DNA from 4 places in the Chryseobacterium sp. 22458 genome. Region 3 is predicted to be linked to each of the others. Evidence: riboswitches for the same ligand, from Rfam matches in the RefSeq annotation. Region 3 holds a riboswitch; each other region holds the start of a gene.

Region 1 (3,182 bases), 170 kb from region 3:
ACGTTGTTGATGCTATAGATCTGGGAAACCTTTCCTGATTTTCTTTCTTCTTCAAATTCATCTATAAGACAGGCTACCGCTTTTTCCGCATCATTTTCATGTACCAGTATGGAGATTCCGTTTTCTACCGCCTGCTGGGAGATCACCCCTACACTGATCCTTGCTAAAGTCAGCGCCTTAAAAATTCGTCCGTCAATCCCGATTTCTCCCAGGAAATCTTCACCTTCAAATTTGACGATTGATCTGTTCTTTAAAAATTTTATTTCATTAGCCTTTTTCATTACTTTATAAAATGTTTTTTATGATATTATTTAATTGTTGATATTCCATTAGGAAGGCATCATGCCCATGTATTGATTGAATCTCGTGATAAGAAACAGTCTTGTTTTTCTCTTTTAAACTCTCGAAGCACATTCGGATTTCAGAAGCCGGGAAGAATAAGTCTGTATCTACGGAGATCATGTGCATTCGTGCCTGTATGTTCTCCAGTGCTTCTTCAGCAACATTTATATTCATCAGGAGATGATTCATCAGTTTGTAACTTTTTAAACTAAACCTTTCGTTTAGTGCGTTACCGTGATAAACCAACCAGTCTTCTGATTCCAGACGCTGTTTTTCCTGATTGTATGTATTTTGAAATCTGTCATTGAGCGATTGTGGAGTTCTGTAGCATAACATCGCATGAATTCTCGCTTTTTGTAAAGGTTCATCTTTATCATTCAATAAAAATTTCTGAACCAGACATTGTGCATGAAGCCAATCATGGGTTCTGTAATCACATGCTATAGGGATAAATATTTCAGCAAGATTTGGCTGTTTGGCCAGCATTTCCCATGCAATTCCTCCTCCAAGGGAGCCTCCGATAATGGCATATATATTTTTGATCTCTAAAGCTTCCAGCCCTTTCAGAAACAGATTGGCTATATCTGAAGGGGTGAAGTCTTGATAATCTTCAATTAAAAAATGATCGTAACCGTTTCCGGGAATATTGAAAGACAGAACTGTGTATCTATTGGTATCAACAATCTGATTTTCTCCTACCAATTGTTTCCACCAGCCTTTTTCGCCGGATACTGTTGAGTTTCCGGTAAGGGCATGATTGATCAAAATAATGGGAGCCGTAAAGAGCTCTTTCCCGAAAAGCTCATAGCTCAACGGGATATGGTATTCCTTTTGGGAATTTGTTTGATACGAAAGATTAATATAGTTTAGTTCTGTTTTCAATTCTATTATTTTAATACAATTGAAAATGCCACAGGAAATGGCTGAAAAAGAACTTCAGTAAGTTATCTGTCCAAAATAATTTTGGTAGAACGTAGCACCTTCTTTGCTTTCACAAAGGGTTGCTAAGGTTTCATCGGGTCTAATCCCTCAACCTTTCTTGATAACATTTTCAATATTTGAATGAACGAATGGTGCAAAGGTAGTTCTTTTCTTTTAATTTCAAAATAAAAATATTTTAATATTTAAAAAAGCCCTTAAATACAAGTGTTTCAGAAGCATATTAAGAATTATTCAGATGAAAAAAATTGGAATTACTTTTCAAAAAAACTAACTTCGTATTGAAAAATGACTACCTATGACTGCCGAAAAAGAAAGATTACAAGATACCAAATGGAAAAACTGGGGACCTTATGTAAGCAACCGGCAATGGGGCAATGTACGGGAAGATTACAGCCCGAACGGAAATGCATGGAACTTTACCAATCATCATAATGCCGAAAGCTATGCCTATCGCTGGGGCGAAGAAGGTATTGCAGGAATCTCTGATGTGAAACAGCTTTTCTGTTTTGCTTTTTCATTCTGGAATAAAAAAGATAAAATTGTAAAGGAGCGGTTTTTCGGGTTGAGCAATCCGCAGGGAAATCATGGCGAAGATATCAAAGAAATCTTTTATTATCTGGATAATACACCTACCCACAGCTATATGAAGATGGTGTACAAATACCCGATCAATGAATTTCCATATGATGAGCTTGTACTTGAAAACGGAAGAAGAAGTAAACAGGATCCGGAGTACGAAATTTTTGACACCGGAATTTTTGACAATGATGAGTATTTTGATATTTTCATTGAATACTGTAAGGCAGATCACAATGATATTCTGGCCAGAGTTACCATCTGTAACCGAAGCAGGAATGACGCTCCTATTGTCGTAATACCTACTGCCTGGTTCAGAAATAACTGGAAATGGGGGTATAATACCTATAAAGCGGAAATGAATGCAGCTTCTGATGACGGAAGTATCAATATCGGGCACGACAGTATTTCGATCAAAAAGTTTTATTCGAGAAACGTAAATGCTCAAAGTGTATTTTGTGAGAATGAAACCAATACCCCGAAGCTTTACGGTACTCCATTGGCTGAAAACAGTTACTACAAAGACGGGATTAATGATTTCGTCATTCATAAAACTGATACGGTAAATCCTGAGCAAAAAGGGACTAAGGCTGCTTTTCTGATCGATGAGATTATTGGAGCCGGACAATCTAAGGTCTTTGAATTTAGATTATGTCCTGACGAAACAGAGGAGCCTTTTGAAGGGTTTGATGAAACCTTCAGTATAAGAAAGTCTGAAACAGAAGAATTTTACAATGAAGTTCAATATGATACGGTACATGAAGATGAAAGGAATGTTCAAAGACAGGCATTTGCCGGACTTCTTTGGAACAAACAGTTCTACCATTACAATATCGGAAAGTGGCTGAAAGGGGATCCGAATTTTGAAGCTCCGAGAAATTTCAATGAATATGTAAGAAATACAGAGTGGAATCATCTTCATAATAAGGATATTATTTCCATGCCTGATAAATGGGAATATCCATGGTATGCTACCTGGGATCTGGCTTTTCACTGTGTTCCTTTTTCCATCATTGATGCTGAGTTTGCCAAAGGGCAGCTTTTACTGCTCACCAAAGAATGGTATATGCATCCTAACGGGCAGCTTCCGGCTTATGAATGGAATATGAGTGATGTGAATCCGCCTGTACATGCATGGTCCTGCTTCCGTGTTTTTAAAATTGATGAAAAAAACAATGGAAAGCCGGATTTATTATTTTTAGAAAAAGTATTCCAGAAGTTGCTGCTGAATTTTACATGGTGGGTGAACCGAAAGGATAAAAACGGTAAAAATATTTTCGGGGGAGGTTTCCTGGGACTTGATAACATCGGAGCTTTTGACC
Region 2 (3,182 bases), on a different contig from region 3:
TCTGGAAAGAATGAAAGCATTTGGAGCCACATTCTTTACCATTCCCGGTCCGAAAATGATCTGGCAGTTTGGAGAATTAGGATATGAATTCAGTATCAACAGATGTGCGAACGGTACAATCGACAGCGGATGCAGGACAGATGAAAAACCTGTTGCATTCACATTAGGCTATGATACGGATGCAGCAAGAAAATCTGTATATGATACCTGGGCAAAGATTATCAACATCAGAAACAGTCATCAGGTTTTTAAATCCAAAACCTATACTATAGAATCTAATAATCTCACCAATGATCCGGACGGGCTTATTACAAGAATTTATGTGTATGATAATACGATCAGTGGAGTGAAGAATGTAGTGGTACTGGCAAACTACAGTACTTCCGTGCAAAATGTGATTCCTTATTTACCTTATACAGGACAATGGCAGAACCTGATGGATGATACCATTCTGAATATGACATCTACTACAACTCTGGTTACACTGCAACCCGGAGAATTCAGAATTCTTGGAAATTACACCGGATCTTTATCTACTACAGATGTGAATGCAGAACACAGATTATCTCTTCAGATTGCTGATAATCCTGTAAAAGACGGTAATGTCAAATTGATTTATCACAAAGCTAAAAACGGCGAAATTATCATTTCAGAAATGAGTGGTAAAAAACTGGATACTTTCAAACTGAATAATGAAACCGGAAGCTATGAGCTGAAAGTAAATTATCCGGCAGGAATTTACCTGGTACAGTTGAAATCAGAAACAGGAATGGCTATTCAAAAAATGATCATAAAATAATACAAAGGCAAATTGGCGAAACAGCTGATTTGCCTATTTTCTTTGTCGGAATGAGTCCTTTTTTGCATATTTGAAAAATTAGTCTACCTTTGCACTAGAGTTATCAAGAAAGGTGGAGGGATTTGGCCCAATGAAACCTTAGCAACCAACACAATTCCAGAAGTGTAAAGGTGCTAATTCCAACCCAATGGGGGAGATAAGTGAAGTCAATATTCTTATATGAATTCCATTTCTTGAAGTCTTGTGTATCTGCATATTGATCTGCAGAAGAATATTATTTAATGGCAAGAACAAAGATGAAAAAATTAAGTACAGTTGTAGTATTGCTGGGGACAATTTTAGTGGCTGCTCAGGAGCAGGAGGAAAAAGGAAAACAAATCGAAGACATTATCATTGTTGGAAACCGCAGCGTTAAAAGAACAAAGCTGGAGACACCGGTTCCTGTAGACGTTATCAACATCAGCAAAGTGCAAAGGTCGTCTCCGCAAATGACGGCTCAGGATCTTTTAAACTATGTCATCCCCTCGTTTAATTCTGTAAGACAGTCTGCTTCTGACGGAACAGAGCATATTGATCCCGTAACTTTAAGGGGAATGGGGCCGGATCAGGTTTTGGTATTGCTGAATGGAAAAAGAAGACATACAACATCTTTGGTAAACTATCAGAATACGGTAGGAAACGGATCTGTAGGAACGGATTTAAGTACCATCCCTGTCATCGCTATTGAAAAAATTGAAGTGCTAAGAGACGGTGCTGCCGCACAATATGGTTCTGATGCTATTGCAGGGGTTATCAATATTATCCTGAAAAAGAATGCAGGGGCTTCCGCAAGCTTAACCTACGGATTAAGTGGAAGAAATGATGGCGATACTTATCAGGCAGGCGTGAATTATGGAACTTCTTTGGGGAAAAATGACGGTTTTATCAATCTTTCATTGCAATTAAGCCATAGAGAAAAAACAACAAGAACCCAGAACCATGATCTTGATATTTTCGGAAATAATTTCGCTTATGAATTTGCAGGTGATGCTGAGGCTGTAAAAGCTGCCAGAGCTGCAGATGATGCAAAAATTAAAGAAAGGGGACTCACAAGAGACGACTTTAATTTCCAGATCGGAGACGCCCAGATCAGACAGGGGCAGTTGTTTTTCAATTCAGAATATCCTTTAAACGAACATTTTAAATTCTATTCCTTTGGAGGATTCAGTATTAAAGAAGGAAAAGGATATGGTTTCAGAAGGCTTCCGAGTGAAGGCTTTAATATTGTAAAAGAAATTTATCCCAATGGTTTCCAGGCAGTCTTAAATTCTCAGATCTATGATATTTCCTATGCTGCAGGCGCAAAATATAATGTAAATGATTGGTTGATTGACCTGAGCAATACTTTTGGCAGTAACACCTTTAATTATAATGTAAACAATACCAATAATGCATCTTTAGGTATCAAATCGCCAACCCGTTTTTATGCAGGAGCCCACAGTTTTCTGCAAAATACTGTTAACCTTGATGTTTCAAAAAACATAAAAAACGTCAATATCGCATTCGGTGGAGAATTCAGGTTTGAGCAATACCAGATCAAAGCAGGAGATGAAGCTTCCTATACACAATATGATGAAAATGGAAATATTGCAACAAAAGATTCTAAAGTAATTGGAGCAGGAGGTTCACAATCTTTTATAGGCTTCTCACCGGACAATGCTTTGAAAAAAGACAGACACTCAACAGCAGTATATGCAGAGGTTTCCTATGATCTGGATAAAAAGCTGAATATTGATGCAGCGGCCAGATTTGAAAACTATTCAGATTTTGGGAATACTTTAAACGGAAAGCTGGCAGTAAGATACGAGTTTATAAAAAATTATGCAGTAAGAGCAGCGGTAGGAACAGGATTCAGGGCACCATCACTTCAGCAACAGTATTTCAATAACTCATATGCCGATATCTCTACTTCCGGTTCCGGAATTGTGAGGAAAGGAATTTTTAATAATGACAGCCAGGCAGCACAGGTTCTGGGATTTGATAAATTAAAGCAGGAAACATCCATTAATGGAAGTGCCGGATTTACCTTGCAGCCAGCTAAAGGCCTGTTTATTACGGTAGACGGCTATATCATTAAAGTGAAAGACAGAATTGTAATTACCAGCAATATCACAGACTCTAGGCTGGCTGATCCTCAAGTGGTAGGAGAAGGAAATTCAGTGGAAAGTGGAAGATTCTTTGCCAATGCAATTGATACCGAAACCAAAGGAGTGGATATAGTGGTTTCCTATGACTGGAAGCTGGCCGGTGGTAGTTTAAATATTAATCTTGCAGGAAATTACACCGAAACAAAAATTACAGATTTCCATTTTCCTGAAAACCTGGGAACTCCCCAAAATGAATT
Region 3 (3,182 bases):
TTCAGGAACAGGAAAAACTACTTTATCTGCAGATCCGAAAAGATACCTTATCGGAGATGATGAGCACGGTTGGGATAATAATGGAGTATTCAACTACGAAGGAGGATGTTACGCTAAAGTAATTGACCTGTCAGAAGAAAAAGAACCGGATATCTTCGCTGCAATTAAGAGAGATGCACTTCTTGAAAACGTTGTTGTGAACAATGGAGTAGCAGATTACACAGACGGATCTATCACTGAAAATACCAGAGTTTCTTACCCAATCTATCATATCAACAAAATTGTATTGCCTTCTAAGGCAGGACATGCTAAAAAAATTGTTTACCTTTCTGCGGATGCATTCGGAGTACTTCCTCCGGTTTCTATCCTGAATGAAGACCAGGCTCAATACCACTTCCTTTGCGGTTATACCTCTAAATTAGCAGGTACTGAAAGAGGAATTACAGAGCCTCAGCCTTCTTTCTCTCCGGCATTTGGTGAAGCGTTCCTGACATTACACCCAACGATGTATTCTAAAACATTGATCTGTAAAATGAAAGAACACGGCGCTAAAGCTTATTTGGTAAACACAGGATGGAATGGTACAGGTAAGAGAATCTCTCTGAAAGATACAAGAGCGATCATCGATGCGATCATTGACGGTTCTATCGATAATGCTCCTAAAACCCAGGTTCCGATCATGAACCTTGAAATTCCTACTGAACTTCCAAATGTTTCTACAGGTATTTTAGATCCTAGAGATACCTATGCAGACGCTTCAGAATGGGAAGAAAAAGCAAAAGATCTTGCTTCAAGATATATCAAAAACTTTGAGCAGTACTGCGATACTGAAGAAGGGAAGAGATTAATCGCTTCAGGTCCTCAACTTCAGGAACAAACTATCTAATAAGATTTTTACAGATACAGGAAAGCCTCATCAAAAGATGAGGCTTTTTTATTTACCTGTCGCAGCAATCATTCCCAGAATAGAAATCTGCGTAATCTGTCAAATCTGCGAGAAAAATATTATACTTTGCATGAATCATTAGAATGATTCAGCATTAGGCTTACTTTAAACTGAAGATAGCCAATCTGTAGCCATCCATTCCAAACCCGGATAGGACAGCATCTGTACAGGCTGCCGTTACAGACTTCTGTCTGAATTCTTCTCTTTTGTAAATATTGCTGATGTGAACTTCAATCTTAGGTTTTCTGATGTTCTTCAAACAATCGGCTATTGCATAAGAATAATGAGTGAAAGCTCCCGGATTGATCACCACTGCATCAAAATCATCTTCCTGAAGCCTGTTGATCAGCTCACCTTCAATATTAGACTGATAATAGGATAGTTCATGAGTATGAAACTCAGACTTCAGTGTTTCCAAATAATTTTCCATGGAAACAGTTCCATAGATCTCAGGTTCCCTGGTGCCTAAAAGATTCAGGTTAGGTCCGTTTATAATCAAAACTTTCATACTATAAAATTAAAAAGTTTTTTTAATAAGAAGTCAAAAAAATCAGCCAGGTTTTTTATTTTCTGTCTTTGAATTATTTTTAATGATATTTATCATACTTATGGAAACGTTAAATCTTTAAACGCTTGGTTTCAAAAGGTTTTAATAAAATCTTATGTTAATTTTTGTAAAATTTCTATTAAAAAATAAATAAGTCTACTTGTTTTGTGGACTAAATATTTATAGCTTTGCAAACATAATTTCGATCGGCTTATAAAGAAAGATGGAGGGAACTGACCCTGCGAAATCTTAACAACCTGCTACGGTAAGGTGTTACATTCAGCCTGTAAAAGGGAAAATAAGCATTTGGTTTATCGTATTTATCGATGCCCTTTGCTGACTTTTCTGCAAAGGGCAAAGTTTTAATATTTGATAAACAAAATTGATTATGATTAATAAAAATCTATTTAATTCTAAAATTTGGATCCCACCGGTTGCGGCATTTTTCTTAGGTGTTGTAAGTGTAAACGGACAGGTCTCCAAACCGAAAAAAGATACACTCCGTGAAAAAGAGATTGACGAAGTTGTCGTTGTTGCTTATGGAAAAGCTAAGAGAAACAGCTATACCGGTTCAGTAGCAACCATTTCCAGTGATAAAATTAACAATAGACCTGTAACCAATATTACCAAAGCCCTGGAAGGACAGGTGCCGGGAATCCAGACAACGACATCTTCAGGGCAACCGGGTGCCGTTGCTACGATCAGAATCAGGGGTATTGGTTCGGTAAGTGCCTCCAGCGATCCGTTATATGTAGTGGACGGAATTCCTTTTGACGGAAATCTGAATGCTATAAGCCCTAGTGATATTGAATCCATCAGTGTTTTGAAAGATGCTACTGCAAGTGCTTTATATGGTTCAAGAGGTGCCAACGGAATTATTATCATTACAACAAAATCCGGGAAAAAAGGAGAAGCAAAAGTAAACCTTAACATCAGCCAGGGGTTCTCGGGAAGAGCGGTAAAAGATTATGAGCAGGTAAGCACAGATCAATATTTTCAATTGTATTGGGAAGCTCTGAGAAACGGATATAGATCTGATAAAATATCTTCTCAGCAGGCTTCCCAAATGGCTACAGATAACCTTGTTTCAATGCTTGGAATAAACCCTTATGGTCCCGGGTATTCAAAACCGGTAGGAACGGATGGTAAATTATTGCCGGGAGCAACTCCGCTATGGAATGATGACTGGAGAGATGTTTTACAGAGAACGGCTTCAAGGAACCAGGTAGATCTTGATATCAGCGGCGGAAGTGAAAAAAGCAATTATTTCTTTTCCCTTGGGTATCTGGATGATAAAGGAATGGCTATTGAATCAGGATTTAAAAGATACAATACGAGGTTAAAGATCAATTCGGAAGTAAAAAAATGGTTAAACATTGGGATAAACCTGAACTATACCAACAGTGTTCAGCAGGCTCCTACCTCATCAGATTCCAAGGCAAGCAATGTGATTCAGGCTGCGAGAGTTGTTCCTTCATTTTATCCTTACTATGAAAGAAATCCGGACGGATCTTTTGTGTTGGATGCTGCCGGAAACAAGATTTATGATTTCGGAAAATACAGACCCAGCAGTGCGCTTCAGAATCAAAACCTGGCTGCATCTTTACCGTTGGATAAAAATGAAAACAAAGAAGATAATTTTTCAGGAAAAGGATTCATGGAATTTACTTTCTTACCGGAGTTAAAATT
Region 4 (3,182 bases), on a different contig from region 3:
CTTCAGATTTATTTCTGAAAGTACCTACCTGTGTTGTTACCCCCTGCTGGATCAAAGTGGAAGTAGAGCTGTAATAGATCTGAGCCAATGAAGGCGCTCTGAACCCTGTGGAAACAGCTCCTCTCCAGTTCAGATTGGGAGCCAGCTTTACATTGGTTGCCACCTTATAATTGAATGTAGACCCAAAGTCTGAATAATTCTCATACCGTAAAGCTCCCTCCAACAGCCACCCATCAGTAACTTCCAGCTCGGCATCAGCATAAGCTGCAATACTGTTTCTGTTTCCTGAAACTGCATTTTCCGGACTAAAACCTGGGAAAACCTGTGCTCCGGCTGGTCTTATATTGTTAAAGAAGTCAGTTACTTTTTCATTTTCAGGCGTTTGAGCGGTTACCACACGGCCAAAAATATCGTATGAGGCATAAGAATTTTCTTTTCCGGCATTTACTTTATAATTTTCGTGCCTGTATTCTCCCCCAAATGCAATATTCAACCCTTTCAGGACATCATATTTTTTGGAAAAATCCAGGTTGACTGTATTTTGTGAAAACTCAGATCCTCCTGCATCAAAGGTTCTTGGAGAACTATCGGTAAGCGATGCATTAAAGGTATTTACGACCCCAAAACCGAAGGTATTTTTCCCAAATGTATTGCTGAAATCTACATTCCAGCCGTTCCATTTGCCTTTAATTCCGGCAGCAAGAGAATAGTCATTTACCGTCGCTTCAATCTGAGGAAGATATCCGTTGGGGGTAATTGAATTTATATTTCTTTCATTGTTCGGAAGCCTGTAAAATCCCCCGGCATTTCCAAGGCGGTAGCTGTAGCCTCCAAATGAGTACACTTTCCATTCATCATTAACAGGAATTTCAGAGTTAAAAAAGAGCTGCCCTGACTGTAATTTAGACTGCCCTGCTCTCAGACTGAAATCTTTTCTCTCCAGGCCTCTGTAATTAAGTTCCTGAGAGGTAAAATCTCTGCCCAGTATATTCTGAAGATCAGAAATGCTATTTGCCTCTGAGATCTGAGACTGAAAATCATTCCCAAAATAATCTACTTTGGTTGCATATTGCTTAATTGTATTGATAATCTGCTGGGAATTGGGAGTATTGGTAATATTTTTATAGAGTCCATCAATATTTACTCCATCCTGTAAAGCTCTGTAATGAATTGCATTATAGGCATTGAAAATATCCCCGTTTCTCACTCCGGCTCTTGAATAAGGATCACGGTATTGGGCAGAACCAGTAACGTTAAAAAATCCTGTTTTCCCTATTTTGGCTCCATAATTAAGATCTACAGAAATCGTCTGCCCATCTATCCCACCAGAGAAATTATTGGTAACAGGAGAAGCATACCCTCCTAAAAATACCTGTCCGGAAAGCCCAAGTCTTTTTTTCAATCCCAGGTTTACCACTCCGGCAATGGCATCGGAACCGTATTGGGCAGAAGCACCGTCCCTTAAAACCTCAATCTTTTCTAAAGCAAAGGCAGGAATAGCATTAAGGTCGGTTCCCACAGAACCTCTTCCCGGGGTAAGGGTAACATTAATAAGCGAAGACTGATATCTTCTTTTTCCGTTTACAAGAACCAGAACCTGATCAGGGCCTAATCCCCTCAGGAGCGCAGGATCTACAAAATCAGTTCCGTCGTTAACCGTATGAGAAGTTGATGAAAATGAAGGTACAATATAATTTAAAGCCTGACTGATGCTGTTGCTCGGGCTTTGTTTTAAAATTTTTGAAATATTGATGATATCCACCGGCACCGGAGTATCTGTTAATGATCTTCCTGAACCTCTTGATCCAAGGATCACCACATCTTCTATTTTTTTAGATTGTAAAGTATCCTTCTGAGCGTAATAAAATGTAGAGATAAGCGCAATGGAAGGAACAAAAATTTTTTTTCTGAAATTATGCATGTTGTTATTTTTTTTATTGTCAAGTTTTTTTAGGCAATACAATTCCTGTAACCCTAAAATTGTAAGGTTACCGGAGCATTCGAAAAGTTTGTATTATTTTTTGGAAATAGAATGGCTAGAAACAACAACACATGCGCATGTAGAAATGGCATGAGAACATATCAGAGTAATGAAGATTCACTTCATGATCCGAAGAATAAAAAAGTACTGATGAAATGTGATTTCCCTTCTTTTTAAACATTTGATTTTAGCTTTAAAACAAAAAATTCAAGATGGGAGTAATGATAGAATGATAAACATTTTTTCCGGAAGATCCGGCTTATCGCTTGCAGCACCTTGCTTGTTTTTGCAGGTTGCTATCCCATCTAGAGATTCTTGATAATTACCCGGCAAAGATATAATTATTTCGGAAATAAAAAAATATTTAGCCTAAATTTTCGATTTTCAATATTTTACAGTAACAAATGATCTTTTTCTGCGTCTAACCGGATATCAGTAAAAACATTATGAAAAAAACTATATTCGCTTTGTCACTTTTGGGTTCTGTATTTGCTTTTTCTCAGGAAAAAGAGAATGCTGCTTCTAAAGAGAAACAAATTGAAGGGGTGGTAATCACCAAAACTAAAAAAGCCGTTGAACAAAAGGCAGACCGTACTATTTTTGATTTTTCCGAACAACCTCAACTGAATAACGGAAACGTGCTGGAAGGAATTAAAAAACTCCCGGGGCTTGTTGCAACGGATATTGCAGGAATGATGTACCAGGGAAAAATGCTGGACGTTTTCCTGAACGGAAGGCCTTTGAATATTACTTCCAACGAATTAAATTCTTTTCTTGAAGGAATGCCTGCCAATTCTGTAGAAAGAATAGAAGTGATCACTCAGCCCGGAGCCGAATTCCCGGCAACCTCAGGAGGGGCTATCATGAATATTATTACGAATAAAAATGCCAATAAGTATTTAACAGCAACGTATTCCGGGAATTATTCATTCTCGAATTATGATAAATACAGAAGCAGAACAACCAATTCAATCAATCTGAATGCAAGAAATAAATATTTCGGCTGGCAGCTGAATGTAGGGCAAAACTACCGTGAAAGCATGCTGAATGCACAGCAGGATGAGCTTCTGGACAGCAATACGGATCGATTGGGAAGAGGTTATTTTGCAAAATCAGGGTTAACATTCGATTTAGGACAGGACCGTCTATTATTAAACTACGATATTTATCACAATAATAATGACAATTACACACTGAGTAA

The links. A riboswitch is a leader RNA that binds a small molecule or an ion and turns the genes downstream of it on or off. The one in region 3 is predicted to bind S-adenosylmethionine.
Region 1: it holds a riboswitch for S-adenosylmethionine, as region 3 does, so the genes downstream of both, ACTJJF_RS10980 (alpha/beta fold hydrolase) here and ACTJJF_RS11795 (SusC/RagA family TonB-linked outer membrane protein) in region 3, are expected to answer to the same signal.
Region 2: it holds a riboswitch for S-adenosylmethionine, as region 3 does, so the genes downstream of both, ACTJJF_RS17810 (TonB-dependent receptor plug domain-containing protein) here and ACTJJF_RS11795 (SusC/RagA family TonB-linked outer membrane protein) in region 3, are expected to answer to the same signal.
Region 4: it holds a riboswitch for S-adenosylmethionine, as region 3 does, so the genes downstream of both, ACTJJF_RS18145 (TonB-dependent receptor plug domain-containing protein) here and ACTJJF_RS11795 (SusC/RagA family TonB-linked outer membrane protein) in region 3, are expected to answer to the same signal.

What each region holds. Positions count from the first base shown of each region.
Region 1 is NZ_JBQEOA010000003.1:14,041-17,222, forward strand. It holds gene ACTJJF_RS10975 (ACT domain-containing protein) at 1-281, opposite strand, end outside; gene ACTJJF_RS10980 (alpha/beta fold hydrolase) at 286-1,224, opposite strand; SAM riboswitch class I at 1,284-1,391, opposite strand; gene ACTJJF_RS10985 (MGH1-like glycoside hydrolase domain-containing protein) at 1,580-3,182, shown strand, end outside.
Region 2 is NZ_JBQEOA010000005.1:76,736-79,917, forward strand. It holds gene ACTJJF_RS17805 (alpha-amylase family glycosyl hydrolase) at 1-799, shown strand, start outside; SAM riboswitch class I at 897-1,002, shown strand; gene ACTJJF_RS17810 (TonB-dependent receptor plug domain-containing protein) at 1,081-3,182, shown strand, end outside.
Region 3 is NZ_JBQEOA010000003.1:183,955-187,136, reverse strand. It holds gene pckA (phosphoenolpyruvate carboxykinase (ATP)) at 1-886, shown strand, start outside; gene ACTJJF_RS11800 (type II 3-dehydroquinate dehydratase) at 1,047-1,454, opposite strand; SAM riboswitch class I at 1,702-1,798, shown strand; gene ACTJJF_RS11795 (SusC/RagA family TonB-linked outer membrane protein) at 1,882-3,182, shown strand, end outside.
Region 4 is NZ_JBQEOA010000005.1:150,181-153,362, reverse strand. It holds gene ACTJJF_RS18145 (TonB-dependent receptor plug domain-containing protein) at 1-1,921, opposite strand, end outside; SAM-I-IV-variant riboswitch at 2,211-2,308, opposite strand; gene ACTJJF_RS18140 (outer membrane beta-barrel protein) at 2,428-3,182, shown strand, end outside.